DNA from 4 places in the Pantoea phyllosphaerae genome. Region 3 is predicted to be linked to each of the others. Evidence: predicted binding sites of a transcription regulator. Region 3 holds the regulator's gene; each other region holds the start of a gene.
What was found. Region 3 encodes Fur, which represses iron uptake genes when iron is present. Its sites were predicted from a motif close to ATAATAATGAGAACNACTATCAA; they were not measured.
Positions count from the first base shown of each region.

Region 1 (3,250 bases), on a different contig from region 3:
CGCTGACCATCGATTTTTATATCCATGAAGGCGGCGTCGCCAGCGGCTGGGCGCAGCAGGCGCAAGTGGGCGATCGATTAATCATCGGCGGTCCGCGCGGCTCGCTGGTGGTGCCGACCGACTACGCGTTTCAGCTCTATGTCTGCGACGAAACCAGCCTGCCTGCCTTTAAGCGCCGCGTGGCGGCTGCCGAGGCGCAGGAGCTGCATCTGTTCGCCTGCGTGGATGAGACCACCGGCCGCGACTACCTGCCGGACCTCGCTGGCGTGAACGTGCGCTGGCTCGGCAGCGGCGCCGCGCAGGCGGGTAAGCTTGAGGCGCTCATCGCCGAGCTGGATACCATTACGCTGCCGCAGGAGGATTACTTTATCTGGCTGACCGGCGAAGGCGCGTTCGCGAAAGCGCTTGGCGACTACTTTGTCGAGCGTCGCGGCCTGGATGCCGCCTTCGTGCGCGCTGTCGCTTACTGGCACGCCAGATAGGCCGCCACCGCCGCCCGTGTTGAATTTTGCCAGGCGGCGGACTACTATCATCCTCCCGTAAAAAACTCCCTTCAGGCAGGCAATGAAACAGGATCTGGCTATCTCGTGTCACCAGGATTCCGCGCCGCGCGCTGAATGCGGCGGCCGTCGCAAACGTCGTGAGAAGATGCTGGATGCCAGCGATATCCGCCTGTTAATGCTGCACTTCCTCGCGCAAAACGACGCGCACGGCTATGAGCTGATCAAATCGATCGAAGAGCTTTCCAGAGGGGAATATTCCCCCAGTCCAGGCATAATCTACCCCAACCTGACGCTGCTGGAAGAGATGGACGCTATCCGCGTGGTGGATGCGCAGGCGTCGCGCAAGGCCTATACGCTGAATGTGGCAGGGCGCGCGCGGCTGGCTGAACAGCAGGCGCATATCGCGCACCTTATCGAGCGTCTCTCATCGCTGGCGGTGCTGGTGAACAACCGTAGCCTTCCTGACGTCGATCGGGCAATTCATCGCATCCGCACCACGCTCAATAGCCGCCTGTCGCAGCAGGACATTTCGGCGGAAACGCTGGAAAAGGTGGTCGAGGCGCTGAATGCGGCGGCGGATAAAATCGCCGCCAGCTAACGCCGCTGCCTCAGGGCTTCTTCTTGTCTACATGACCCAGCGAACGCTCCGGGAAGCAGAGATCGCGCACGCGCTGCTTCAGCGCCGCCGCATCGGGAAAACCGCCGTCGCGCTTACGCTCCCAGAGCGTCTCGTTATCAAGGGTAATAACAAAAATGCCGCCGGTGCCCGGCTTGAGCGTCACCGCCGACAGGTCGTCCGCGAAGGTTTGCAGCAGCTCCTGCGCCATCCAGGCGGAGCGCAGTAGCCAGTTACACTGCGTGCAGTAGTGAATAGTGACGGACGGTTTCTCAGTCATAGGGTTTCCGTAGCGAAAAAAGAGAAGAGCGCACGGCGCAGCTTGGCAATTCGTGCGGTGTAAGATACATCTTACTCTAAAGCTAGTTGATAATGATTACCACTTACATTACATTTCTGGCGAAATTATTCCTATAAAAATGACGTTTCTCTTTACGGTTTTATGTGCGAAGCCGGAATTTAGCTACTGACAGCAAGTAAGTGAGCAAATACTAACAATCAAAAGGTATTTGCGCTTATGTCTTTAATGTTTCAGGGATTGACCCAACAGCGGCTGTGTAAAATTGCGCTGCTCGCCTCATCTGTTCACGCCGCCTGCGGCTACGCCGCCAGCGATTCGCCTCTCATTGACACCGCCAGCAGCGATGCGGTGATGACCGTCACCGCGCCGAAACCCAAAGCGGGCAACAAAACCACCCTGACCGCAGCCGATCTGCAAAAGCGCGGCGCGAACGACTTCGGTTCCATCATGCGCTACGAGCCGCTGATCGCCGCTACCGGCTCGGCGGGCGGCTCCTCCTCGGGCAAAAGCGGCTTCGATCGCGCAGGCTACAGCGGCTACAACATTCGCGGACTGGAGAGCAACCGCGTCGGACTTGACGTTGACGGCATTCCGTTGCCGGACGCCACCGGCCGCGCCTATGCCAGCCGTGCTGGCAACAATACCTTTGGTATCGGTCGCGGCGACTACATCGATCCCTATATGTTCGGCAGCATCGAGATTGAGAAGGGCGCGACCGCGGTCGATCAGCCCAACGCCTCGATTGGCGGCAACGTCTCGTTTCACAACAAAAGCGCCGACGACTACCTGAGCGGCAGCAAAAACACGTACTTCGGCTATCAGAGCAACTACAACTCCGCCGACCGCAGCTGGCACAACGGCATCACGGCGGCAGCGGGCGACGATGAGCTGCGCGGGCTGTTCGTCTACAGCCGCCGCGACGGGCAGGAGACGCAAAACAACAGCGGCGTGAAAGAGGCCTATCCGGCTAACTGGCACTCCGACGCCTTTATGACCTCCGGCATCTGGCAGCCGAACGACCAGCACAAGCTGAGCGCCACCTTCGACTACTACCACAAAACCAATCACACCCACTATGATGGCTGGGATACCTCCGGCAACACCGTCTGGGGCACCTCGCAGCAGCAGAGCGACACGCGCCGCTTCGGCGTCAGCCTGGCGGATGAGTGGACGCCCTATAACGACCTGCTCGATACGCTGACCACGCACCTCTACTGGCAGAAAACCGAGTCGCACGACAATACGTTTATGCCGGGCAGCGCCAGCGCGTATCAAAGGGTCTATTCGGATTACAACACCCGCAGCCTGGGCTTCGACACGCGCGCCAGCAAAATCGTCGGCCGCCATGAGCTAAGCGCCGGCGTCAACGCCCGCACGGAAAACAGCGAGCGTCCGTTCCGCCAGTCGCCCGCGCCGAGCCAGACCAGCGTGATTATGCAGCCGCAGGCCGACAGCCGCAGCTACACCCTCGCGGGTTACCTGCAGGATAAAATCAATTTCGACGCCGAGGGTCATAACGTCGCGGTTATTCCCGGCGTGCGCGTGATGTATCAGAACACCAAACCGCGCAACCTCGTCGATCTCGCCGCGGGCAGCAGCGTGCTGACCGACGCGCAGCTGGAAACGCTCTACGGATCCGGCAACAGCGACACCGAAGTGCTGCCATCGCTCACCCTGCAGTACGATCTCACCCCTGCGCTTATCACTTATTTGCAGTACAAGCGCGGCGTACAGTTCCCGACCGCCAGCCAGCTTTATGGCTCCTGGAACCTTGGATCCAGTTACGCCGGGCGCGCCCAGTACGCGCTGGTCGGCAATGCGGATCTCGAC
Region 1 covers NZ_JBPFDE010000008.1:214,079-217,328, forward strand. Annotated here, with positions in the region: gene ACR6A7_RS13055 (siderophore-interacting protein) at 1-482, shown strand, start outside; gene ACR6A7_RS13060 (PadR family transcriptional regulator) at 565-1,101, shown strand; gene ACR6A7_RS13065 (Rdx family protein) at 1,112-1,399, opposite strand; gene ACR6A7_RS13070 (TonB-dependent receptor domain-containing protein) at 1,637-3,250, shown strand, end outside.
Region 1: a site for Fur is predicted at 1,486-1,508, ahead of ACR6A7_RS13070 (TonB-dependent receptor domain-containing protein). Genes of this name have one in related genera too.

Region 2 (3,250 bases), on a different contig from region 3:
CCTGCGGATCTGCAGCAGACGCACAGTATGGGACAGCGCAAAGATATTATTCAGCTCTCTGGCGAGAACGTCGCCAGCGGCCTGAACGGCAATACCTTCCTGCTGTTCGCCGCGGAGGAGCAAGGGGCGAAACAGCTGATGCAGAACCCCTTCCTGGCGCAAACCGCGGCGGTGAAGCAGCAGCAGGTTTACGCGCTAGGGGCCGACACCTTCCGTCTTGACTACTACAGCGCCAGCCATCTGCTGACGCGTCTGGCGCAGCTGTTTGTTAAATCATGACGCCTCTTCCGCCAGCGTCGGCGCTGGCGGTTGATAGCGTCGCAGCTTCGCCATCAGCATCCACATCACGCCTCCCAGCAGCGCCGCGCCGAAACCGAACAGCGCGGCGGCCTGCTGCGGCAGCAGCCATGACCCCAGCGCGCCGATCATCGCCGCGCCGATCGCATCGCCGGTGACGTTCTGCGCCGTCCAGAGGCTGTTGATGCGCCCCAGCAGCGCATCGGGCGTCAGCGACTGGATCAGCTGGTACTGCACCAGGCTGTTAACGGCGCTGCAGTAGCCGAACGCCGCCAGGCAGGCCAGGCCGAGGGCAAACTGCGGCATCAGGCTGAAGGCGCCAAGCGCGAGGAAAGCGGCGACGGCGCTGGCTAACATCACCTTGCCTGGCTGCGGCGTCTGCGCCAGCCGCCCACTGGTCAGCGCCCCCAGCGCCGCGCCGAGCGGCACGGCGGCGTACATCAGGCCCAGCTCATCGAGGCTGACCTGCCAGTGCGACGCCAGCGCCGGGTAGAGCACGCGCACCGCGCTCGCCAGGGTTACCAGCGCGCCGATCAGCGCCGCCATGCCGACCAGCGGCGCGGCAAACAAAAACTGCACGCCGCTGGCGAGCGCCCGCAGCGGATGTTCGCGCGGCTGCGGCGGCGGCGGCATCACGGGCAGCCGCAGCAGGGTCAGCACGGTGAGCAGCGTGCCCAGGGCGGCGAGGCCGTAGTTCCACGCCGCGCCGCCGTGCGCCAGCACCAGGCCGCCGACGGCGGGCGAAAGAATCGCGCCGAAGCGCACCGTGAGCATGGTAATGGCGCCCGCCTGCATCAGGTTTTCGCGCCCCACCAGCGCTGGCGTCGCCGCCAGCAGCGCCGTGACGCCGATTGCGCCGAAGAAGCCATCCCACAGGCCGAGCAAAAAGACCGCGCTGACCGATGGGGTCGGCAGCGAGGCGTTAACGGCCAGCGCCACGAAGCCGAGGCCGCAGGTGGATCGCGCAATCAGGATCAGCCGTTTGCGCTCGTAGCGATCTGCCAGCACGCCGCCGGTGAGCAGTCCGACGAACATGCCTGCACCTGCCAGGGTGACCGCAAGCCCCACCAGCGCAGGCGAATGCGTCAGCTGCTGGATCTGCACCGGCACGGCGACGGCCAGCATGCCGAGCGCGACGATAGAGATAAAACGGGCGATAAAGACGGCGCGAAAAGCGGGGTGCGTCTTCAACAGGCTGAGATCGATGAGATGGGAGGGTTTGTTCATTGCGTCGCCTTTTGCTGCGGTTTTCCTCGCTACGGTTGAGGCGAATCATGGTAACATACAAAAATACGAGTAATAACGATAACAAGTATCATTATCAAATTGACGCGTTCGCTGCGTCAGTGAACAGTGAAGGTTCGGAACGTTATGCGCCAACTCTCCGCAATAGCCGCCTCAGGAGTGCTGCTGTTGCTCCTGCTCGCGCTCAGCCTGATGCTCGGCGCCAAATCGATCGCCATTCATGATGTTTCCCTTGCCCTGACGACCCACTGCGGCAGCGCCGACTGCGTTATCGTGCGCGAAGCGCGTCTGCCGCGCACCCTTGCCGGTCTGCTGGCGGGCGGTGCGCTCGGGCTGGCGGGCGCGCTGATGCAGAGCCTGACGCGCAATCCGCTCGCCGATCCCGGCATTCTCGGCGTCAACGCGGGCGCAGGCTTCGCCGTGGTGCTGGGTATCGCCCTGTTCGGCGCGGATTCGCCGGCCGACTGGCTCGGCTTCGCCTTCGTCGGCGCACTGCTGGCGTCGCTGCTGGTGGCGCTGACCGGCGCGCTCGGCGGCGGCCGCGTTAATCCGGTGCGCCTGACCCTGGCTGGCGTGGCGCTCGGCGCGGTGCTGGAGGGGCTGACATCCGGACTGTCTCTCCTTAACCCCGATATTTACGATCATCTGCGCTTCTGGCACAGCGGCTCGCTGGATATTCGCAGCGCTGCCGTGCTGCGCGCCACCTGGCCAGCGGTGGCGGTCGGCGCGCTGATCGCGCTGCTGCTGGCGCGCGCGCTCAATACCCTGAGCATGGGCGGCGACCTGGCGACGGCGCTCGGCACGCGCGTGGCGCGTACCCAGCTGCTCGGGCTGCTGGCTATCGCCCTGCTGAGCGGCGCCGCCACGGCCGCCGTCGGCCCTGTCGCCTTTGTCGGGCTGATGACGCCGCATCTGGCCCGCTGGCTGTGGGGCAACGACCACCGCTGGATGCTGCCCGGCACGCTGCTGATCACTCCCTGCCTGCTGCTGAGCGCCGATATTCTGGGGCGCCTGATGGTGCCGGGCGAACTGCGCGTCTCGGTAGTCACCGCGCTGATCGGCGCGCCGATGCTGATCGTGCTGGTGCGCCGCAAGCTGGGGAGAGGGCAGGTATGAGTCGGGCAATGATGCACGCCATCTGGCTGCTGGCGGCCTGCGCGCTGCTGGCCTTTTTCGGCGTCACGCGCGGCGCGCTGCCGGTGACGGGCGCGCAGCTCTGGCAGCTGGTCACCGGCGAGGGGGCGCGCAACCTTCAGCTGATCGTGCTGGAGTGGCGACTGCCGCGCGTGGCGATGGCGCTGCTGCTCGGCGCGGCGCTCGGGGTGAGCGGCGCAATTTTTCAGTCGCTGCTGCGCAACCCGCTCGGCAGCCCCGATATTCTCGGCTTCAATACCGGCGCCTATAGCGGCGTACTGGTGGCGCTGGTGCTGTTTCAGCAGAACAGCGAGGCGATGACGCTGGCGGCGCTGCTGGGCGGCGTGCTGACCGCTGGCGTGGTGTACCTGTTCGCCTGGCGCAACGGCGTAGAGACCTTCCGGCTGATTATCGTCGGCATCAGCGTGCGTGCGCTGCTGATGGCGCTCAACGGCTGGCTGATTATCAGCGCCTCGCTGGAGGCGGCGCTCAGCGCCGGGCTGTGGAGCGCCGGATCGCTTAACGGCATCACCTGGGCGAAAACCGCGCCGGTGGTCGCCGTGCTGGCGGCGGC
Region 2 covers NZ_JBPFDE010000004.1:188,591-191,840, forward strand. Annotated here, with positions in the region: gene fepB (Fe2+-enterobactin ABC transporter substrate-binding protein) at 1-279, shown strand, start outside; gene entS (enterobactin transporter EntS) at 274-1,524, opposite strand; gene fepD (Fe(3+)-siderophore ABC transporter permease) at 1,669-2,658, shown strand; gene fepG (iron-enterobactin ABC transporter permease) at 2,655-3,250, shown strand, end outside.
Region 2: a site for Fur is predicted at 1,594-1,616, ahead of entS (enterobactin transporter EntS). Genes of this name have one in related genera too.

Region 3 (3,250 bases):
TGGCGCGATCGCAGCGTCGAAGAGAACCTGGCGCTGTTCGAAAAAATGCGCAACGGCGAATTTGCCGAGGGTAAGGCCTGCCTGCGCGCCAAAATCGACATGGCGTCCAGCTTTATCGTGATGCGCGATCCGGTGCTCTACCGCATTAAGTTTGCCGAGCATCACCAGACCGGCAAAAAGTGGTGCATCTATCCGATGTACGACTTTACCCACTGCATCTCCGATGCGCTGGAAAATATCACCCATTCGCTCTGTACGCTGGAGTTCCAGGATAACCGTCGCCTCTATGACTGGGTGCTGGATAATATCTCGATACCGGTGCATCCGCGCCAGTATGAGTTCTCGCGTCTCAACCTCGAATATGCGGTGATGTCGAAGCGCAAGCTGACACAGCTGGTCAACGAAAACGTGGTGGAAGGCTGGGACGATCCGCGCATGCTGACCGTTTCGGGCCTGCGCCGTCGCGGCTATACCGCCGCCTCGATCCGCGAGTTCTGCCGCCGTATTGGCGTCACCAAACAGGATAACGTGGTTGAGATGGCGTCGCTGGAATCCTGCATTCGCGACGATCTGAACGAAAACGCGCCGCGCGCCATGGCGGTGCTCGATCCGCTGAAAGTGGTGATTGAGAACCTGCCGGCTGGCCATAACGAAATCATCACCATGCCGAATCATCCGAACAGGCCGGAGATGGGCACGCGCGACGTGCCGTTTGGCCGTGAGGTCTGGATCGATCGCGCTGACTTCCGCGAAGAAGCCAATAAGCAGTACAAACGTCTGGTGCTGGGCAAAGAGGTGCGTCTGCGCAACGCCTACGTGATCCGTGCCGAGCGCGTGGCAAAAGATGAAGAGGGGAATATCACCTGCATCTACTGCACTTGCGACGTCGATACCCTGAGCAAAGATCCGGCTGACGGCCGCAAGGTAAAAGGCGTGATCCACTGGGTCTCCGCCGACCATGCGCTGCCGGCGGAATTCCGCCTTTACGATCGCCTGTTCAGCGTGCCGAACCCTGGTGCGGAAGAGGATTTCCTGACCACCATCAATCCGAACTCGCTGGAGATTCGTCAGGGGTTTGTCGAGCCAGGCTTACAGAACGCCAGCCCGGAAGCGCCTTATCAGTTTGAGCGTGAAGGCTACTTCTGTGCCGACAGCCGATATTCGCGTCCGAACCAGCTGGTGTTTAACCGCACCGTGGGCCTGCGCGACACTTGGGCGAAAATCGGCGAGTAATTTTTTCGCATTCGGCTTGATATGCATTTACGACAGGGCGAGCAATCGCCCTTTTTTATATCTGCAATTAGCGGCAAGACCATTTTTTGTTATGTAACAATCCATTATCTCTTGTCAGACCAGACTGGGAGTTGTCTGAGTTAACGAAAATTAATCAATTTCCAGATGTGAATTTCATTTTTTCAGGTAGGCTATTCGCTCTTTGAAGAGGCTATGCGGGCATAAAAAGGAAAAATGATGACAGCTCTTGGTCAGGAAGCAAAACACAGCGTGGTAGTTTTACATCAGTTAATCGAACGTATATTCAATCAGCCTTCAGGCGAAGACGATACCTTCGATCTGCTGCTCTCGCACTTCCATCCCGATTTCCGCATGGTCACACCCCAGGGGCGACTGCTCGATTTGAATCAAACTGAAGCGTTGTTTCGGCAGCTGCAGGGGCGTCGCGAAGGCATGCGCATCGCCACCAGCGAACACGCGGTGATCTCTCAGAGCAAAGATGAGATCACTATTCAGTATCGCGAGCTGCAGATGATGAACGGCAGCGATCAGGCGCGCATTTCGCTGGCGATCCTCGACTGCACTACCTCAATCCCCCGCTGGCGCTACCTGCACGAAACGCTGGTCGCCTGACGGCCATAAAAAAAGCCGGTACATAGACCGGCTTATAGCATTACTGCATAGCACACATTTTTACTGATCGTGGAGCGTTTCGTCTTCGCGGCAATCGCCCAGCGAGCAGTGTCCATAGAGATAAAGGCTATGGTTCGTCAGCTTGATGCCGTGACGGGTAGCAATATCTCGCTGGCGTGATTCGATTGATTCATCGCTGAATTCGATGACTTTGCCGCAGTCGAGGCAGATCAGGTGATCGTGATGATGCTGCTGGGTCAGTTCGAAAACCGATTTTCCACCTTCGAAGTTATGACGCGTAACGATGCCCGCATCGTCAAACTGATTCAGTACGCGATAAACGGTAGCCAGACCAATCTCTTCGCCCATATCAATCAGGCGTTTATACAGATCTTCCGCGCTGACGTGATGGCACTGAGGTTCCTGAAGCACTTCCAGAATTTTCAGTCTGGGCAGCGTGACTTTCAGGCCAGCCTTCTTTAATGCGGTATTGTTGTCAGTCATGCGGATATTGTCCTGTTACTTTGCTGGTTACTTGAGGCGCCTTGCCTTGAATGTCGTTCGGTGTCTATTCTCATTTGCGTCTCATTATAGAGGCGAAGTTTTGAAATGAAAACCGAGGGAAACGCCTGAAATCAACACGGGCTGTAAGAAGAAGCGTAACGGCGCCGGGCGGAGAAATGCAGGAGGTTCGTTATCATCTCGCTAACTTCCTGACCTCGCGGAAGAAATAAGCAGATAACCGATGTGGGTATTGTACAGAATCAGAGATAAAAGTTAAAAATCTGTAGCTATTATTTCTATAGGAAAAACCATTAACTCAATGTGAGCCAGCGCCCACATTGAGTATGTGGCTAATCAGGCGTCGATGATGGCCTGCAGCTGCAGCTCATCGTGAATCTGCTTAACCCAGGCTTCGACGCGCTGGTTGGTTAGTTCCGGCTGACGATCTTCGTCAATCGCCAGGCCAAGGAAGTGTTTGTCATCCGCCAGACCTTTAGAGGCTTCGAAGTGGTAGCCTTCGGTCGGCCAGTGGCCGACGATCACCGCGCCGTTCGGCTCGATGATGTCGCGAATCGTGCCCATCGCGTCGCAGAAATACTCTGCATAGTCTTCCTGATCGCCACAGCCGAACAGTGCGACCAGCTTGCCGTTGAAATCGATCTCCTCCAGCGTCGGGAAGAAGTCGTCCCAGTCGCACTGCGCTTCGCCGTAGTACCAGGTTGGAATGCCCAACAGCAGGATATCGAACGCCTCGAGATCTTCTTTCGTGCTCTTGGCAATGTCATGCACTTCCGCAACCTCTTTGCCCAGCTGTTTCTGGATCATTTTTGCAATGTTTTCGGTGTTGCCGGTATCGCTGCCAAAGAAGATGCCTACGATT
Region 3 covers NZ_JBPFDE010000003.1:35,969-39,218, reverse strand. Annotated here, with positions in the region: gene glnS (glutamine--tRNA ligase) at 1-1,233, shown strand, start outside; gene ACR6A7_RS05550 (hypothetical protein) at 1,471-1,866, shown strand; gene fur (ferric iron uptake transcriptional regulator) at 1,927-2,370, opposite strand; gene fldA (flavodoxin FldA) at 2,725-3,250, opposite strand, start outside.

Region 4 (3,250 bases), on a different contig from region 3:
CGGCGTGACGTAAGGCGTGTGGCCATCATTGCCGTCTACCGTCTCTTTATAGCGCAGGTGGTTAAGCGTATAGCCCGCCACCGTGCTCAGGCGCGGCGTCAGCTGATTGCGCGCCTCCAGTTCGATGCCTTGCGAATGCACTTTGCCGGTCGGCGTATAGGTGGAGTCGACGATATTGCGCGTGGCGACATCCTTCTGCGTCAGATCGTAGAGCGCCAGGGTATAGAGATCGCGCGTGCCTGCCGGCTGATATTTTACGCCCGTCTCATACTGTTCCGAGGTGGTCGGCTTCAGCAGGTTGCCGTCGGTGCCGGTTAGCGCGGTCGGCGTGATCGCCTGGCTGTAGCTCACGTAAGGCGAGACGCCGTTGTCGAAGGCGTAGAGCAGCGCCGCACGCCCGCTGACGTGATCGTCCTGCCGGCGCGCCGTGCCGCTGTTGTCGGCGACGATGCGGTCGTAGCGGCCGGAGAGATCGAGATGCCAGCGATCCCAGCTCATTTCATCCTGCAGGTAGAGGCCGGTCTGGTAGTAGCGGCGCGTCTTGCGCGTCCAGCTATAGTCCGGCATCGGCCCGAGCGCCGCGCCGGTATCGGCGTTGAGCGCGCTGGCTGCGCCGCCCGCGTCGCTTAAATCATTTTTATAGCGATGATATTCGGCGCCGAGCGACAGGCGGTGCGCCAGCTCGCCGGTGTCGAACTCCGCCGTGACGCGGTTATCCGTCGCCCACGCGGAAAGCGACGAGCGTTCGCCGGAGTAGTAGCGATTCAGGATAGTGCTGTTGGGCGCCTGCCAGCCGACCTGATAAACCTGGTCGAGATCGACGTTTGAGTGGCTGTAGCTGCCGGTCGAGGAAAACGACCAGACGTCGCTAAAGCGGTGCTGGAAATCGTAGCTGTAGATCTGCTCGCGCCGCTTGAACTGGTCAAGGGAGGGATCGCCATCGTAAAAACCGGTGCTGAGTTTCGCGCCGTTGTGGGCGCTAAGCGCGCCGTCTCCCGGCACCGAGCCGTGGTAGCCGCCTGACGGATCTTTTTGCAGATAGGCGCGCAGCAGCAGCTGCGTATCTTCCGTAGGCTGCCACAGCAGCTGCGGCATCAGCGCGTACTTCTCCTCGCGCGTGTGGTCATACTGGGTATCGCTGTTGCGCGTCATGCCGGTCAGGCGAAACGCCCACTCGTTGTTAATGGCGTTGGTGTAGTCGAAGGCCGCGCCGCGCGTATCCTGGCTGCCCGCCGTCAGCCGGAAGTGGCCCGCCTCGCTGAACTGCGGGCGGCGCGTCGTCTGGTTCACCAGCCCGCCCGGCACCGTCTGGCCGTACAGCGCAGAGGAGGGGCCTTTGATCACGTCGACGCGCTCCAGAAACCAGGGATCGACCTGCAACACGTTATAGCTGCCGCCATCGCTCATCAGGCGCAGGCCGTCGAGGAAGGAATTATCCACGTCGCCGCCGTGGAAGCCGCGCAGCGAAACGGTGTCGTAGCGGGTCGCCGCGCCGCCAAAGTTGGAGAACACCCCTGGCGTATAGTTCAGCACCTGGTTGAGATCGATTGCGCCCTGATCGTCGATCTGCTGGCGAGTAATCACCGAGACCGACTGCGGCGTGGTGACCAGCGGGCGATCGCTTTTGGTGGCGCCTGCGCTGGTGGTGGCGAGATAGCCCTGCGTCGGGCCGTCGGCGCGCTCCTGTGGCGAGGCGGTCACCGTCAGCGTGTCGGCCGCCAGGCTGGCGGCGGGCAGAGCAATCGCCAGCGCGCAGAGCAGCGCACAGCGGTGAGTGGGAAACGGCAGCGTCATGTCCTGTCCTTGTTCGGTCCGCCCTCAGCAGGCGGCACATGTTGATAAAGCGTCTCAGAATCAGAGTGAGAATTATTATCGATATGTGAAAAGTGTTTCAAGGTTTGTTGTACAGGAACAGGTAAAAAAGAGAACGAAGGGCCGAGAGCAGCCCTTCGTCTGGGGGGAGGTTACTTCGCTGTTGCCGCGGCCTGAGGAATATCCTGCGCGCTGTTGCAGGTTTTCTCTTTCGGACAGTATTTATCGAGCAGCATCAGCGTCACGCCGTTGGTCCAGCCGAAGCCGTCCTGCAGCGGATATTCGCCGCCGCCGCCACCGCCGAGATTCGGCCCATCAACCACATATTTCTCAACCAGCTTATGCTCTTTGTCGTAAGTGGTCTGAACGTTCTGCAGGAAGCGCATGCCGACCTGCTGCGCCAGCTGCGGCTTGTTGTAGTGCTCCAGACCTTCTACCGCCACCCACTGCAGCGGCGCCCAGCCGTTAGGGGCATCCCACTGCTGGCCATTGTTCACCGTGGTGGTGAGCAGACCGCCCGCTTTCAGCAGCTGTTTCTCTACCGCCGAGGCGGTGCGGTCAGCCTGCTTGTCGCTGGCCAGCTGCATATAGAGCGGGAAGAGCGCTGCGGCGGTCAGCTGCGGGCTGGCCTGGCGCGTTTTGCTGTCGTAGTCGGCGTACCAGCCCTGCTTCTCATCCCACAGGTAGCGGTTGACCGCCGCCTGGCGCTTCTCCGCCCGATCGGCGAACTGCTTCGCCTTATCCTGCTGCTTATCGAGGCGATACGCTTTGGCCAGCGTCTGTTCCAGATGGAACATCAGGCTGTTGAGGTCCACCGGTGCCAGCTGAGTGGTGCGGATTGAGGCGAGATTATGCGCGTCGCTGAACCAGCGCGAGCTAAAATCCCAGCCGGACGCGGCGCCGGCACGCAGATCGCGATAGAGTTCGCCTTTGTCGCGCTGCGGCGCGTTCTTCGCGGTTTTGACGTCATCCAGCCAGGATTCGGTGCGCGGCGCGTCGCGGGCGTCCCAGTAGCGGTTAAGCACGGTGCCGTCCGCCAGCTTCATCACGCGCTTGCTCGCCTGACCAGCGGCGACGCTATCGCTGTCCGCCATCCAGTAGTCATACTCTTTCTGCAGCTGCGGCAGGTATTTGGTGTAGGCCGCGTCGCCTGCGTGCGTTGCCAGCAGATCGACCATCAGGCTAAAGAACGGCGGCTGCGAGCGGCTGAGGTAGTAGCTGCGGTTACCGTTGGGAATATGACCGTAGGTATCCAGCTCCCAGGCGAAGTTATCCACCATATCCTGTACGCGATCCCAGTGGCCGCTTTCAGCCAGGCCGAGCATGGTGAAATAGCTGTCCCAGTAGTAAACCTCGCGGAAGCGGCCGCCCGGCACCACATAGGGTTTCGGCAGCGGCAGCAGCGAATCGTAGCGCCCGGCGCTTTTGGCGGTGCGCG
Region 4 covers NZ_JBPFDE010000009.1:80,243-83,492, forward strand. Annotated here, with positions in the region: gene ACR6A7_RS13500 (TonB-dependent siderophore receptor) at 1-1,794, opposite strand, end outside; gene treA (alpha,alpha-trehalase TreA) at 1,965-3,250, opposite strand, start outside.
Region 4: a site for Fur is predicted at 1,854-1,876, ahead of ACR6A7_RS13500 (TonB-dependent siderophore receptor). Genes of this name have one in related genera too.